3 regions of the Amorphus orientalis genome follow, and region 3 is predicted to be linked to each of the others. Evidence: predicted binding sites of a transcription regulator. Region 3 holds the regulator's gene; each other region holds the start of a gene.

Region 1 (2,265 bases), on a different contig from region 3:
TGGGCGACGCTGTTCGGGCTGATCCTTTTCGCCGAGGTCCCCAAACTGGAGACCGTCGCGGGCGCCGCCATCATCGTGGCCGCCTGCCTCACGGCGCTGCGTCCGGCCAAGGTGCCCCTCACCGGGCGCGCGACCGCGCGGGCGCCCCGCCCGGGCGAACCGGGCGGGAGCGGATAGGCATCACGCGGCGAGCTTGGCCGCGATCTCGGCAACGTGGCGGCCCTGATAGCGGGCGCCTTCCAGCTCGACCTCGCTCGGCTGACGCGACCCGTCGGCGTCGGCGATGGTGCTGGCTCCGTACGGACTGTTTCCCTTGATCTCCTCAAGACCCATCTGCCCTTTGAAAGAGTACGGAAGCCCGACGATGACCAGGCCGAGATGCAGAAGCAGGGTCTGGGTGGAAATGATCGTGGTCTCCTGGCCGCCGTGCTGGGTCGCGGTGGACGTGAACACGGAGCCGACTTTGCCGACGAGCTTGTCGCCAAACCAGAGCCCACCGGCCTGATCAAGGAAGTTCTTCATCTGGGCCGCCATGATTCCGAAGCGGGTGGGCGTACCGATGATGATCGCATCATAGTCAGGAAGTTCGTCGACAGTCGCGATCGGGCCTTCCTGATCCATCTTGTATCCGGAGTTGCGCGCGACCTCGTCAGGCACCAATTCAGGCACACGCTTGATGTCCACGTCGGCGCCAGCCGAACGGGCTCCATCTGCGACGGCCTTGGCCATGGTCTCGACATGACCGTAACTGGAATAGTAAAGGACCAGCACTTTCGCCATTTTTCGCTCTCCAGGTTGGGGATCAAGCTTCTGCTCAAACCGTTGCGATAACGGATAAATGGCCGTGCCGTTTCGCGAAGGCGAGCACTCGCTGGTGAACACACCGTTGCGGATTCCTCAACTTCCCTCCGCATTTTGACGCCATCCCTCCCTATCGGCGACTTGACACCCATTGCGGCCCCGCCTACCTCAGGCACGGCAGCTGGCACTCACCTGACGAGAGTGCTAGCGACCGTCGGCGACCGCGAATTGAAGCTCAGCTGCACCTCGCGGTTCGACGGTTCGCCCCGATCCTCCCGAACGGACGTTCGGCCGTTCACTGAGCTCAAGAGGGAAGCAAGCGATGAATTTCCGTCCGCTTCACGACCGCGTGGTCGTTCGCCGTATCGAATCCGACACCAAAACCGCCGGCGGGATCATCATTCCCGACACCGCCCAGGAAAAGCCCCAGCAGGGCGAAGTCGTCGCCGTGGGCCCGGGTGGCCGTGACTCCAAGGGCGAGATCATCGCCCCGGACGTGAAGTCCGGCGACAAGGTGCTGTTCGGCAAGTGGTCGGGCACCGAGGTCAAGATCGACGGCGAGGATCTCCTCATCATGAAGGAGTCCGACATCATGGGCGTTCTGGCCTGATCCGGCGTACCGAGACACGCCAAATCTGACCGAATAAACCGAAAGGACACACGACCATGGCAGCGAAAGAAGTGAAATTCGCGCTCGACGCGCGCGACAAGATGCTGAAGGGCGTCGACACGCTGGCGAACGCGGTGAAGGTGACGCTCGGTCCGAAGGGCCGCAACGTCGTCATCGAGAAGTCGTTCGGCGCGCCGCGTATCACCAAGGACGGCGTTTCGGTCGCCAAGGAAATCGAGCTTGAGGACAAGTTCGAGAACATGGGCGCCCAGATGGTCCGCGAGGTCGCCTCGAAGACCAACGATCTGGCCGGCGACGGCACCACCACCGCCACCGTGCTCGCCCAGTCGATCGTCCGCGAGGGCGCCAAGGCGGTTGCCGCCGGCATGAACCCGATGGACCTGAAGCGCGGCGTCGATCTGGCCGTTGCCGAGGCCGTCAAGGATCTGGAAGCCCGCTCGCGCTCCATCGACACCTCCAACGAGGTTGCCCAGGTCGGCACGATTTCCGCCAACGGCGAGAAGGAAATCGGCGAGATGATCGCCTCGGCCATGCAGAAGGTCGGCAACGAGGGCGTGATCACCGTCGAGGAAGCCAAGTCGCTCGAGACCGAGCTCGAGGTCGTCGAGGGCATGCAGTTCGACCGCGGCTACATCTCCCCGTACTTCGTGACGAATTCGGAGAAGATGATTGCCGATCTCGACGATCCGTACATCCTGATCTTCGAGAAGAAGCTGTCCAACCTGCAGGCCATGCTGCCGGTGCTGGAAGCCGTCGTGCAGTCTTCGCGCCCGCTGCTGATCATCGCCGAGGACGTCGAGGGCGAGGCGCTTGCCACGCTCGTCGTCAACAAG
Region 2 (2,265 bases), on a different contig from region 3:
GATCCCGAGCGGGATCAGGATCACGCACAGGATGAACGTGAGCGGCCGGCTTTTGAACATCGAGGGGTGGGCTTGATAGCGGACAGGCATGGCGGACGGGACTCCTCGCGCGGCATGTTGCAGGACAACGCACGGCGCGAGGATGCGTTCGCTTTGGGGCGCGAGCGCGACAGGCAGATCCGCGTCATCCGCCCGCCGGACGTTGGGCGTCAACGCGCGTCATGACGCATGCCCGGTGGCGCTCGGCGGCTCCGTACAGCTATTCCGATGAGCGCCTCAGTGCAGCAGCGCCATCGCGTCGACCTGGCGCCATTCCCGGTCGCCGACGAGCCGCCGATAGGCCACCTCGACGGAATGGAGCGGACCGTCGAGCTCACGGCGCCAGAACTCAAGGAAGCGGGTGAGCTCCGGAAACTGCGGCGCGAGATCGTACTCCTGCCACAGATAGGTCTGCAGCAGCGTGGGGTGATCCGGCATCCGGTAGAGGATCTTGGCGGTGGTCAGACCGTATCCGTCGAGCTGGCGGTCGAAGCTGGAATCGATCATCGGGTCCCTCTGCTCTTGTCGATGACCCTGAAATGGTGCATTGCAACCGCGGCAAAGGCAAGCCGGCTTTCGATTATACTTCATTGAAATCAGATAGTTAGCAACACTCCTCCGTGGCTGCTGCCAGCAGCTGGCAGGCGCGGCAACCGTTGGCGCGCGCGGCTGTTAGCACTTTCTTCTGGCGAGTGCCAAAAAAGTGTGGCAGGTACCTTGATACCGGTGATGGGACATCCCATTTCACCGCCGCACGGCCCCCGTGCCGCATCAGGACGGGCCGGCCGTGAGGAGGAACTCACCTTGCGAAAATCGCATCTGGTTCATTAGGAGGAACAGAGCATGACGTTCCGGCCGCTTCACGACCGTGTGGTCGTGCGCCGCATCGAGTCCGACACCAAGACCGCCGGCGGCATCATCATCCCCGACACTGCCAAGGAAAAGCCCCAGGAAGGCGAAGTCGTCGCCGTGGGTCCGGGCGCCCGTAACGAGGCCGGCGAGATCGTCGCCCTCGACGTCAAGGCCGGCGACCGCATCCTGTTCGGCAAGTGGTCGGGCACCGAGGTCAAGATCGACGGCGAGGATCTCCTGATCATGAAGGAGTCCGACATCATGGGCGTCATCGAAGGCGCCGCCGCTGCCAAGGCCGCTGCATAAGCGCCGGATCCACGCAGTCTCTCAACGGAGAACAAAAACTATGGCTGCCAAGGAAGTTAAGTTTTCCACCTCCGCCCGCGACAAGATGCTGAAGGGCGTCGACACGCTGGCGAATGCGGTGAAGGTGACGCTCGGTCCGAAGGGCCGCAACGTCGTCATCGAAAAGTCGTTCGGTGCGCCCCGCATCACCAAGGACGGCGTGACGGTCGCCAAGGAAATCGAGCTTGAGGACAAGTTCGAGAACATGGGCGCCCAGATGGTCCGCGAGGTCGCCTCGAAGACCAACGATCTGGCCGGCGACGGCACCACCACCGCCACCGTGCTCGCCCAGGCGATCGTCCGCGAGGGCGCCAAGGCGGTCACCGCCGGCATGAACCCGATGGACCTGAAGCGCGGCATCGACACCGCCGTCGAGGCGATCGTCGCCGACCTGAAGGCCCGGGCCAAGGACATCTCCTCCAACTCCGAGATCGCCCAGGTCGGCACCATCTCCGCCAACGGCGACACCGAGGTCGGACAGTTCCTGGCGGAAGCCATGGAGAAGGTCGGCAACGAGGGCGTGATCACCGTCGAGGAAGCCAAGTCGCTCGAGACCGAGCTCGAGGTCGTCGAGGGCATGCAGTTCGACCGCGGCTATCTCTCCCCCTACTTCGTCACCGACGCCGAGAAGATGCGGGTCGAGCTTGAGGATCCGTACATCCTCATCCACGAGAAGAAGCTCTCCAACCTGCAGGCGATCCTGCCGGTGCTGGAAGCCGTGGTGCAGTCCGGCCGTCCGCTGCTGATCATCGCCGAGGACGTCGAGGGCGAGGCGCTTGCCACGCTCGTGGTCAACAAGCTCCGTGGCGGCCTGAAGGTCGCGGCCGTGAAGGCGCCGGGCTTCGGTGATCGCCGCAAGGCCATGCTGCAGGACATCGCCGTCCTGACCGGCGGCACCGTGGTCTCCGAGGACGTGGGCATCAAGCTCGAGAACGTCACCGTCGACATGCTCGGCCGCGCCAAGAAGATCTCCATCACCAAGGACGAGACCACTGTCGTCGACGGCGTTGGCGAGAAGGCCGACATCGA
Region 3 (2,265 bases):
CCCGTCCGCCTGGATCACGTCGCAGTCCACGGTGATCTGGCGCTCGCCCAGCGCCTTGCGGTCGACGACGGCCCTCAGCGACCGTCCGATCAGGCGCTGGATTTCCTGGGTCCGGCCCGAGGGCCGTCCGGAGGAGACTTCGCGCTGGGTGCGCGTGCCGGTGGCGCGGGGAAGCATGCCGTACTCGGCCGTCACCCAGCCCTCGCCGCTGCCGCGAAGCCAGCCGGGCACGCGCTCCTCCAGGCTCGCCGTGCACAGCACATGGGTCGACCCGAAGCGGACGGCGCACGACCCCTCGGCATACTTCGAGGCTCCGCGTTCCAGGGACACGGACCTGAGCTCGTCGGGGGCTCGGTGCGATGGACGCATGCGGCGGGTCTCCTTGTGATCTTCCGGGCTGATGAAGCGGACGCCGCCATCGCTCGGCACAAGGCCGGATCGACGGGGTTCGGACGGCGCGCCCGGTGTGCCGCTCCGCGATGCCCGACAGCGGGCACGACCCTAGTAACCGTCAACAGCGCCGTGCGTAAAGCCGACAGCAGTGCGCGAGGGGTGTCGCCCCCGCCCGTGCAATCATTATATTGGGTGTTGGCCTAATCGCAGGTGTTTGTCCCGACAGGGCCGCTGGCCCCGGATGCAGAGTAGGACGCTGTGTCAACAGACCGCTTTTTCGATCCTCCGCGTTCGCACCTCGTCGATCTCGACGCGCGCTCCCGAGACATCTTCAAGCAGATCGTCGAATCCTATCTGGAGACCGGAGAGCCGATCGGGTCGCGCAACATCTCCAAGCGGCTCGCCACGGCGCTGTCGCCGGCGTCCGTGCGCAACGTCATGGCCGATCTGGAATCCCTCGGGCTCATTTACGCGCCGCACACGAGCGCCGGCCGCCTGCCGACCGAGATCGGCCTTCGCTTTTTCGTGGACGCGCTGCTGGAGGTCGGCGACCTGTCAGATCAGGAGCGCGCCGGGATCGATGCCCACGTGCGCAGCGGGGATCACGATCGAGGCGTCGAAGGCCTCCTGCACGACGCCAGCCAGCTCCTGTCGGGTCTGTCGCGCGGCGCCGGCGTCGTGGCCGTCGGCAAGGCGGATCTCCGGGTGAAGCACGTGGAGTTCGTCCGGCTCGACGCCCAGGCCGCGCTTGTCGTCCTGGTCGGCGACAACGGCTCCGTGGAGAACCGGATCGTCGATCTTCCGGCCGGCCTGCCCCCGTCCGCGCTGACGGAGGCGTCGAACTATCTGAACGCCCATATCCGCGGCAAGACGCTGACCGAGGCGATCGGGTCGCTGAAGGTCCTCAAGGATCAGCAGCAGGCGGAACTGGACGAGTTGACCCAGCGGCTGGTCCAGACCGGCATCGCGAGCTGGGCCGGATCCGACGAGACCGCCGGCGGCACGCTGATCGTCCACGGCCGGGCCAACCTTCTGGAGGACGTCACCGCCCAGGAGGATCTGGAGCGGATCCGCCGCCTGTTCGAGGACCTGGAAAGCAAGAACGAGCTGCTGCAGCTCCTCAGCCTTGCCGACGAGGGCGAAGGCGTCCGCATCTTCATCGGCTCGGAGAACAAGCTGTTCTCGCTGTCCGGATCGTCTCTCGTCGTGTCGCCCTACCGGGACGAATCCAACCGGATCGTCGGTGCGCTCGGGGTGATCGGCCCGACCCGGCTGAACTACGGCCGGGTCATCCCGATGGTGGACTACACCGCTCGACTGGTCGGCAAGCTGGTCCGCTGATTTCGGGCGGAATTGCGGCTTCCGAGCGACACCCTCGGCAAATTTGCTGAAACGATGGCGGGCGGTGGTGCGTTCGACCCCTGTCCCGGTCTATAAGGTTGTCGAAAGTGTAGCGTGAAGACCCCGTGACCCTCTGGGTTGCCGGGGGCCCGGTCCAGAGGGAGACACGATATGACGAGGAGCATGGCTGCCGCCGCGCTGGTCCTGATGACGGTCGCTCCGATCGCGCCAGGGCTCGCCCAGTCGACGCCGGAGATCACCGTGACTCCCGATGGCGGCTACGGCTATCCCGGTCCGTACGGTCGCAATCTCCCGGGCGTCTACATGACGACGAATTCCGGCCTTCCGATCAGCCCGGACATCAACAGCGGGAAGCTGAAGACGCCGAACCTCGATGAGCCGGTGAACGGCTACACCTACGATCAGCCGCACGGCCCGGTCGACGGGTGGAACGGCGCGATCGGACCGGGTATCCCGTTCTGAGCGATTCGGTGCGCCGGTAAGGGTCACCGCCTCGACGGGTAATGCTTC

The links. The regulator HrcA, encoded in region 3, represses chaperone genes, less so after heat shock. The targets are predictions, from matches to a motif close to GTTAGCACTCNCNNNNNGNGAGTGCTAAC.
Region 1: a site for HrcA is predicted at 982-1,010, ahead of J2S73_RS08535 (co-chaperone GroES). Genes of this name have one in related genera too.
Region 2: a site for HrcA is predicted at 711-739, ahead of groES (co-chaperone GroES). Genes of this name have one in related genera too.

What each region holds. Positions count from the first base shown of each region.
Region 1 is NZ_JAUSUL010000002.1:154,795-157,059, reverse strand. It holds gene J2S73_RS08545 (DMT family transporter) at 1-177, shown strand, start outside; gene wrbA (NAD(P)H:quinone oxidoreductase) at 181-780, opposite strand; gene J2S73_RS08535 (co-chaperone GroES) at 1,124-1,411, shown strand; gene groL (chaperonin GroEL) at 1,468-2,265, shown strand, end outside.
Region 2 is NZ_JAUSUL010000005.1:176,705-178,969, forward strand. It holds gene J2S73_RS19580 (PH domain-containing protein) at 1-90, opposite strand, end outside; gene J2S73_RS19585 (usg protein) at 277-546, opposite strand; gene groES (co-chaperone GroES) at 883-1,197, shown strand; gene groL (chaperonin GroEL) at 1,238-2,265, shown strand, end outside.
Region 3 is NZ_JAUSUL010000001.1:162,155-164,419, reverse strand. It holds gene rph (ribonuclease PH) at 1-369, opposite strand, end outside; gene hrcA (heat-inducible transcriptional repressor HrcA) at 652-1,734, shown strand; gene J2S73_RS00735 (hypothetical protein) at 1,906-2,217, shown strand.